DNA from 4 places in the Massilia niabensis genome. Region 2 is predicted to be linked to each of the others. Evidence: predicted binding sites of a transcription regulator. Region 2 holds the regulator's gene; each other region holds the start of a gene.

Region 1 (2,200 bases), on a different contig from region 2:
ATTCCTTGCGTCTGAAGTGCGGGTGCCGGAAAAGCACCGGGGCAGGAGCGGGGATGGGACGGCTGAGGCGTAAGCACAAGGCCCAGCCCCAAGGGCGTGGACTGGGCCCTGGCTCCTTCATTTCGCCGGCTGCAAGCCTCCCATCCATGCCTTCGTAAACGCTTCGCCCACCATTCCCATCGCCTTCTGGTTCGCATCCAGCAAACGCCCCATCGATTGCTGCTGCACGGAGATCGCGTTCTTTGCCAATGCATCGGCACAGGCCTGCGATGCGGACACGAATGCGCGCAACGTATGCTCCTGGATGATGCGCGACGAGCTCAGCACCCATTGCTGGGTGCTGGCCTGCGCGGCGTCCCGGTACAAGCCGGAGACTTTCGACCAGGTATCCAGAAACGGGACCGGTGTTACGGTAGGAAATGCCGCGTTCGGGTGGGCGTTCATCGTCAACATGTCGTTCTCCTGGTGAGTGACCGGAATCGGTGGGACGCTGCATTGTGCAGCGCAACATCGAGTCTACTCCTGAGTTGAGCGAACTGTCATCTGTGCCGCTAAAGAGGCGGCCTGATCCAAACCAGCACCCTGACTCCACGCCTGTATCGCAGTGTGCCATTACTGCAATACCCATTGTTCAATTTTGGCACACCGTCATTCCTCCTTTTGCAAGGCATCAACGCTTTCACAAGCCGCTGGCATATGGATGGCATAGATATTGCCTAATCTCTTCTCGACTGTACCGATCGCCAGCTTCGCAGTCGAGCCGTTGACTGGCGCAATCGAAACGGCCAATTATCTATTCTTGAGGAGATCAATCATGACCTGGAGCAAACCGGAATTTATCGACTGGCGTTTTGGATTTGAAATCACGCTTTATATTGCGAATCGCTAGCACAGCGTTGAAGCCGGCGACGGTGCCGCCAGGTTGGTGCCGTCACCGGCTCATTGGACCAGTCTATGAACATCATCGTATTGGGCTCGGCAGCGGGCGGCGGCTTCCCCCAGTGGAACTGCAACTGCCACAATTGTGCCGGGCTGCGCAGTGGCGGCGTCCGCGCAACGGCGCGCTTGCAGTCATCGATCGCGGTCTCGTCCAACGGGAACGACTGGGTGCTTGTCAACGCCTCGCCAGACATCCTTGCGCAAATCCGTGCCACGCCGGTGCTGCAGCCAGGTCGCGCCAGGCGGGATTCCGGTATCGCCGCCGTGATGCTGATGGATGCACAGATCGACCACGTCACCGGCTTGCTGATGCTGCGCGAGGGGAAACCGTTGCCCCTCTACTGTACGGCGCCGGTCTGGAACGAACTCAACAGCGGGCTGCCGCTGGTGCCGGTACTGTCCAATTACTGCGGCGTACGCTGGCATGAACTGCCAGTTGGAAGCGACACGACACGAGTCGACCGCATGCCGTCGATCGAGGTGCCGGGCATCGAGGGCATCCGCTTCAGGCCGCTGGCGCTCAGCAGCAAAGCGCCGCCGTATTCGGTCCACCGTGAGCGTCCGGAAATCGGGGACAACATCGGCCTGTTGATCGAGGATACGGCGAGCGGCAAGTCGGTGTTTTATGCACCGGGCCTGGGCGCCATCGACCCACCGGTGGGGGCCGCCATGCGGGCGGCGGACTGCGTGCTGGTCGACGGCACCTTCTGGAGTGCGGACGAAATGATCGCGCTCGGACTCTCCAAAAAGAGCGCGGCTGACATGGGGCATCTGCCGCAATCGGGCGAGACCGGCATGATTGCCGTTCTCGACAGCATCGGTGAGCGGCGCAAAGTGCTCATTCATATCAACAACACGAATCCGATCCTGGACGAGGACTCCGAACAACGCGCCATCCTGGCGCGCCACGGCATCGAAGTCGCCTTCGACGGCATGGAGATCCGGCTATGACCCTTGCCGCGCCCTGGACCCGCGACGAGTTCGAAGCGCAATTGCGCGCACGCGGCGCCGGTTACCACATCAACCACCCGTTCAACGTAAAAATGAACGACGGCCTGCTGCGCGATGACCAGATCCGCGGCTGGGTCGCCAACCGGTTTTACTACCAGGTCAACATTCCCCAAAAAGACGGCGCCATCATTGCCAATTGTCCGGACCGCGACACACGCCGCAAGTGGGTGCGCCGCATCCTCGACCATGACGGCTGGGACGATAACGAAGGCGGCATCGAAGCCTGGGTGCGGCTGGGGGAGGCGGTCGG
Region 2 (2,200 bases):
GACAGCAACAGCCTCTCCGCCTTCAGGACGGCGCTTGAGCGCCTCGTGACTATGGTTTTGCAGGATGGTCTTGTACTTCATCACCTGGCGATCCAGCCTGTCCATGAGCAGGTCGATCGCGGCATACAGGTCTTGCGCCACACTTTCCACGTGCACCATCTTGCCGGAAAGGCGCAGGTTGATCTCGGCTTTCTGCCTTTTGTCTTTTTCAGTGAGGTTATCGATGGCGAGGATGACGTGGGAGTCGATCACTTGATCGAAATGGCGCGTGATGCGTTCCAGCTTGTTCTGTACGTATTCACGGATGGCAGGGGTAACGTCGAGGTGGTGACCGCTGATAGTGAGATTCATACACACTCCTTTGAAAAAGAAACGGCTGACGCAGCACGCTTGGGTCGCGCATGGCTGCCGTTGTTACAAGGATTTGCGGAGACTGACCGGAGGGATCTTGAGGGCCTCACGATATTTTGCAACCGTGCGGCGCGCGATGACCATGCCTTGTTCACCGAGCATTTCCGCGATCTTGCTGTCGGATAATGGGTTCCTGGGGTCCTCTGCTCCTGTCAGTTGCGCAATGAGCGCCCGGATCGCCGTCGAAGAGGCTTCGCCCCCCGCTTCGGTGGCGACGTGGCTTCCGAAGAAATACTTCAGCTCAAACATGCCGTGCGGGGTCAGCATGAATTTCTGAGTTGTCACGCGAGAAATCGTGCTCTCGTGTAGGCCTAGTGTATCAGCAATCTCGCGGAGCACAAGGGGACGCATGGCAACCGCGCCATGGCTGAAAAAGTTGCGCTGACGCTCGACGATGGCCTGCGAAACGCGCAGGATCGTGTCGAAACGCTGGCGCATATTTTTAATTAACCACTTCGCTTCCTGCAGTTGCGCGCTCATCTGGCCTTCGCCCTTGCCCTGCTTGAGCAGGGCCGCGTAGACGTTGTTCACGCGCAGGCGCGGCATGACTTCGTGGTTCAGCATTACGCTCCAGCCGGACCCGGTCTTGCGGACAATAACGTCCGGAACCACGTAGTCCGAGGTGCTCGACGCAAAGGCCGCGCCCGGGTGCGGATTGCACTGGCGGATCACGGCTTGCGCTTCGCGCAGGTCTTCGTCGTCGCAGTCGAGCGCCTTTTTCAGCTTGTTGAATTCGCGCTGGGCGAACCAGGTCAGATAGCCCTCGACGATTTTCAGGGCCATGCGCCGGGTCACCAGCGGCACGCCCGGCATCTGCCGGATCTGCAGCGCCAGGCACTCGCTGGCGCTGCGTGCGCCGACGCCGACCGGATCGAGGCTTTGCACCAGCGCCAGCGCGCAGCGCAGCTCGTCCATATCGACTTCCAGCTCTTCGGGCAGGCGCGCGTGGATCTCGTCGAGCTGCTCTTCCAGGTAGCCGTTGTCGTCGATGGCGTCGATCACCAGTTCGGCCAGCGCGCGGTCGCGCGTACTCGCACCCGTTACCCGGATCTGTTCCGACAGGTGCTCGCGCAGCGTCACGCCAATGGCGCCCAGCTGCGGCCGGCCATCGTCGTCGCCGTCGCTGCCGGATGCACGCGGCGCGTCGCCCCAGTCGGCATCGGCCTCGCCGCGCTCGACATCGCCGCCGTTGGCATCGAGCGCCTCGCCAGCCTCCCCTGGAGCGGCTGGCTCGTCCCCGTTCGGCGCCGGCGCATCGGGCTGCTGGACGGGCGAATCGTTGATGGCGCCGTCAGCCAGCAGGCGCACGGAATTGTCGAGCGGGTCGTCGATCCGCTCGAGCAGCGGGTTATCGGAGAGGATCTGCTCGATCTCCTGGTGCAGTTCGAGCGTGGACAGCTGCAGCAGGCGGATCGACTGCTGTAGCTGTGGCGTCAGCGCCAGGTGCTGCGAAGTCCGGAGTTGCAGGGATTGTTTCATGATGCCGCTTGGTTCTTCGTTTTAACTACATGCGGAAGTGTTCGCCGAGGTAGACGCGTCGTACCGACTCGTCGGCGATGATGTCGTCAGGGCGGCCCGAGGCCAGCACGGCGCCCTGGTTGATGATATAGGCGCGGTCACAGATGCCAAGCGTCTCGCGCACATTGTGGTCGGTGATCAGGACGCCGATGCCGCGCTCCTTCAGGAAGCGCACGATGCGCTGGATCTCGATCACGGCAATCGGGTCGACCCCGGCAAACGGTTCGTCGAGCAGCACGAAACGCGGGTTGGTGGCGAGCGCGCGCGCGAT
Region 3 (2,200 bases), on a different contig from region 2:
CAAGCGCATGCCGGCCCTGGTCGCGCGCCACATCTTCGGCCTGATGGATGGCGAATCGGACAGCCGCTCGTCTTCATTGACGCCGAATGTGTGCGGCGTCAGCGGCGACATCGACCCGGTCACGATCTACGGCAGCGAAGGCGTGTCGGTGCAACTGGCGCCGTGTTGCCTGCCGATCCCGGGCGACCAGATAAGCGGCCAGCTGCGCCGCGACCAGGGCCTGGTGGTGCACACCTGCGACTGCCTGCCCGCCAAGCGCCTGCGTGTGAAGGAACCGGACCGCTGGATCGCCGTGCAATGGGGCGAGGAACTGAACCGCCGCTTCGACTGCCGCATCCGCCTCCTGATCAACAACGAAAAAGGCATCCTCGCGCGCGTGGCGGCCGAGATCGGCGAATCCGACGGCAACATCACCTATGTCGGCATGGACGAGGACGACGAGCATATGATGACCCAGCTGCGTTTCACCATCCAGGTGAAGGACCGCGTGCACCTGGCGCACCTGATCCGCAACCTGCGGCGGGTGGCGGGAGTGAACCGGGTGGAGCGCGAACGCGCCTGACCCTTCCTGATGGACGATATCTGTTGCCCACCTTGGTGGGCTATTTTTTTGCGACCTTGCCAAGTGGACCCGGCGGCATTTGACAGGGTGACGCGCTCCGGAACAATGCTTGACCAAGTGCAGCGTGGACACCTGCGAGCGTGTACAGGCGGTCAATCCGCTTTAGAGCGCCTAACAAACCCTCCATAGCTGCGTTGCAGCTCCTCGCCGTACAGTCGTACTGTCTTCGTCGCCGCGCCTTGCTCTGAAGGTTTTATTAGGCGCTCTTAGCCACTAAAGAACAAAATCAAGATTTTTCTTTCAATTTTGAATTAAATTCTGAAATGACGAGCTTTCAATAAAGTTTATTCTAAAAAATCATTACTTTCAGAAACTGCCGGTATTTTTTACACATAGCCACTCTGTTACAATTCTACCCACGATAAGTAACTGATTACGCTCAATGTCTTTACATGGGCTCGCAAATTGCTTCTCTATTTTCGTACGTTCTGTTGTATTTCTGTACGTCAACGAAGTGTTTTTGCGGAGTCTCGTAATGAAATCTATTTTCCTTAAAGTCGCACTTGGAGCAACACTGGTCGCCGGTGCCGCGCCAGCGTTTGCGAACCTGATTCCTGTGAACGGTACCCCAACTACGGGAACTGGACTTGGCGCCGTGCGTACCGTGGTAACGGTGAATGACACCGGCAACGGAGACGGCATCGAGTCTGGTTGCGTCAGGCCTACCGCCAGCGGCGGTTCGAACAACCCGAGCCGGGCCTGCGAGGAGGGCTTGGACGGTGGGGACAATCTTGCCATCAATCGTACCTATCGGCTCAGCGATATTGCCGGCCTGACGAGTGCTGGACAGCTCGGCTTTGTTGTGAACATCGACGAGCTCGGCATCAACGACAGCACTGCCACCCTGACCGACCTTTACCTCAGTCTCTTCAGTACATTCAATAACACGCTCACGACATATTCGTATGTAGGGCCCGACCTGTTCTTGACCGAAACTGGTGGCATTGGCCAGTCCGGCGAATACCGGTTTATTCTTGACGACGCCCAGGCTGCACAAGCCGTCGGAAACTGTCCCACGCTGTCGCAATGCATCCTCGGCGGCGGCATCCAGTTCGCCGCGGGCAGCACTGCGGGAGGACCCGAAAGCGTGTACGTGGGCGCCTTCGAGCGGGAAATCGTCGCCCCCCCTGCCGAAGTTCCGGAGCCAGGGTCGGTTGCACTGCTGGGCGCAGGCGCGCTGGCCTTCGGCGTGATGCGCCGCCGCTACGCCGGGAAACGCTAACCGGAACAGGTAGGGCCGGCCGCCCGCCAGGCGTTCGGGCGTCCCCACCAGAATGAACAAAGCCTCCCGGGTTTGACCTTGGGAGGCTCTGTTGGTTTACCGGCGCTGCAGACTAATTACACAGCCTGCTCGGGCGCCATTTCTTTCTCTAGACCGGCGTCAACGCGTGTGACTTGATCAACGCACAGTGACGCTGACCGACCTAGAACCGGCATTGCCCGCCGCATCGCGTGCAGTGACGGCGACGGTATGGGTCCCAGCCGCTGCTTTGCGCGTGTTCCAGCTGTACGAGAGCGAACCGCCCTGGCCGTTCGCCACGACCTTGCCGTCGATGGCCAGGCTGGTGCGGATACCCG
Region 4 (2,200 bases), on a different contig from region 2:
ACATGGCCGAATTATCGGCGATTTCGACGGGATTGGGCGGGCTTGGTCCAGTCCGCAGAAATGCGCGTTTTTCGTATTGCAGCGACCTGCAATGGAATAAGCGTTGCGGTGTCGAAAAATTTTACACGTGGTAGGGGCAAAAATAGAAAACGGCGCCGAAGCGCCGTTTCGCAATCTCAGGGGATCAAGCCTGCTTGCGGCGGCGCGCAGCGCCCAGTCCAACCAGCGCCAGTCCCAGCAGTGCGAGGCTGCTTGGCTCCGGCACCGGGACCACGTCGACATTCAGATTGAGGTTGCTGACAGTTACCTTGACGCCGTTGTTCAGGGAGTCAGTACGGAAACCGACAGTTTGAATCGACTTGACGGTTTTGTAATCAGCAGGGATAACGGCTGGCATGACGGCACTTGCATGGGCTCCTGTCAGAGCGTGCATCTGGAACGCAGTCGGGTTGAGCCAAGCATCGAAGTTGTCGTACACCTGGCTGCCCTTGCTCTTGTACAGGTAACCGAACAGATGGTATTCCTTGCCGGCGTCGATTTCGCTATTGGTCAGGAAGCTGCCCTTGCTGCCGCCTAAACGAACGAACAGGTCGTTCGTGCAGGTACCGTTGCCGCAATTGGCCTTCAGGCCGATGTTCGGGCCCTTGGTGGCGTCGTTGAACCAGAAGCCCAGGAAGTCGTTCACTTCCAGATCATCCGAAAGACCAGTGGTCTTCGTCGGGGTAAAGATGAAGCGGAAGTCGATGGTGACGCCATCTTTCTCGGGCTGCGTCAAGTTGGCCTTGGCTGCACTGTTATTGGTACCGCTGTATTCCTTGGCAAAAGCCGCGGTATTAATCACGGAAGCGTGGGCGATACCCGTCAGGCTGAACAGGGCGGCAATGGCAAGAGTAGATATTTTGAACATGGTAATTATAAGAAAGAAAGTGTAATTACCTTTAAGCAAATTGCGTGCCAGAAACTACTATTACTTTAAAATCAATTGTTTAGAGAATTGCGCCGTTGGCATTGATGCAGGACTGTAAAGTTTTTCGACAAGGATCGAGCGCCTCATGTAGGGGCGCCACTTGCTGGCCGGGCAAGCAGACGCCACCACAGTCGAGGTATTCATGGGTCATTTTATGGATCAGCCTGTCCTGCTTGCAGGGCAACGGCGCATCATTCGTCAACAGCAGGGAGCGTGGGTGCAGACGGATGACGCGGCCTACAAGGTGTTCAAGGTCACCGTAAAGGTACTGCCCATGCCCGCCCCGTCGCTGTGCGCCGTGACCGTGCCGCCGTGCAGGGTGACGACGTTCTTGACCAGCGCCAGGCCGATGCCGAGCCCGCCCTGTGAACGGTCCGGCGTGCGTTCGGCCTGGGTGAACAGGTCGAACACGTGCGGCAGCAGGGCGCCGCCGATGCCGATCCCGTTGTCGCGGACGTGGATGCTGACCGATTGCGCGCCGCGTTCGACCCACACCACGATTTGCCCGCCACGCGGCGTGTATTTCGCGGCATTGTTGAGCAGGTTGGCCAGGACCTGCACCAGGCGGTTCGGGTCGCCCATCACGCGTGGGCCACCCGGGTCGGGGACGACCGTCAGCGCATGCATGCGTGTCTCGATCAGAGGCCGCGCCTGCTCGACGGCGCCGCTGACGATCGCCATCACCTCCAGCGGCACGCACTCGAGCTGGATCAGCCCGCGCGTGACGCGCGAAATGTCGAGCAAGTCGTCGACTAGCGAAGTCATGTGCTTTACCTGGCGGCTGATGACCTCGCTCGACTTGCGCACCCGTTCTTCGCTGGCGATGCCGATCTTCAGCAGCTCGGCGGCCGAGGCGATCGGCGCCAGCGGGTTGCGCAGTTCGTGCGCCAGCATGGCCAGGAATTCGTCCTTGCGCCGGTCCTGTTCCTGGAGCGAGCTGTACAGGCGCGCATTCTCGAAACCGTTCGCGGCAATCGAGGCCAGCTGCACCAGGATCGCCTCGTCCTCCTCGGTGAAATCGCCCTCGAACCTGTCCGATGCCTGGATCAGGCCGATATTATTGCCCTTGCGGTCGATCAGCGGCACGGCCAGCCAGCCACGCATGGTCGGATGATGGGCGGCATGCGCGCCAAATCCCTTCCAGGCCGAGTGGGCCACCAGTTCGTCGTGCGTCAACCTGAGAGGCCGGTTAGTACGGCACACCTCGGCGTAGATACCGCTGCCGTCGGTCCT

What was found. Region 2 encodes sigma-54, which starts transcription at its own class of promoters, with help from an activator protein. Its sites were predicted from a motif close to TGGCANGNAANCTGCTTT; they were not measured.
Region 1: the regulator sigma-54 is predicted to act here: its motif matches at 702-719, upstream of pqqA (pyrroloquinoline quinone precursor peptide PqqA).
Region 3: the regulator sigma-54 is predicted to act here: its motif matches at 1,017-1,034, upstream of ACFPN5_RS17990 (PEP-CTERM sorting domain-containing protein).
Region 4: the regulator sigma-54 is predicted to act here: its motif matches at 940-957, upstream of ACFPN5_RS09140 (PEP-CTERM sorting domain-containing protein).

What each region holds. Positions count from the first base shown of each region.
Region 1 is NZ_JBHSMU010000015.1:11,149-13,348, reverse strand. Features, by position in the region: gene ACFPN5_RS14525 (hypothetical protein) at 1-15, shown strand, start outside; gene ACFPN5_RS14520 (hypothetical protein) at 118-453, opposite strand; gene pqqA (pyrroloquinoline quinone precursor peptide PqqA) at 815-889, shown strand; gene pqqB (pyrroloquinoline quinone biosynthesis protein PqqB) at 955-1,890, shown strand; gene pqqC (pyrroloquinoline-quinone synthase PqqC) at 1,887-2,200, shown strand, end outside.
Region 2 is NZ_JBHSMU010000008.1:89,063-91,262, reverse strand. Features, by position in the region: gene hpf (ribosome hibernation-promoting factor, HPF/YfiA family) at 1-351, opposite strand, end outside; gene ACFPN5_RS07345 (RNA polymerase factor sigma-54) at 415-1,890, opposite strand; gene lptB (LPS export ABC transporter ATP-binding protein) at 1,916-2,200, opposite strand, start outside.
Region 3 is NZ_JBHSMU010000015.1:790,550-792,749, reverse strand. Features, by position in the region: gene ACFPN5_RS17995 (RelA/SpoT family protein) at 1-562, shown strand, start outside; gene ACFPN5_RS17990 (PEP-CTERM sorting domain-containing protein) at 1,098-1,844, shown strand; gene ACFPN5_RS17985 (S8 family serine peptidase) at 2,022-2,200, opposite strand, start outside.
Region 4 is NZ_JBHSMU010000009.1:233,587-235,786, reverse strand. Features, by position in the region: gene ACFPN5_RS09145 (YchJ family protein) at 1-4, opposite strand, end outside; gene ACFPN5_RS09140 (PEP-CTERM sorting domain-containing protein) at 185-907, opposite strand; gene ACFPN5_RS09135 (PAS domain-containing sensor histidine kinase) at 1,205-2,200, opposite strand, start outside.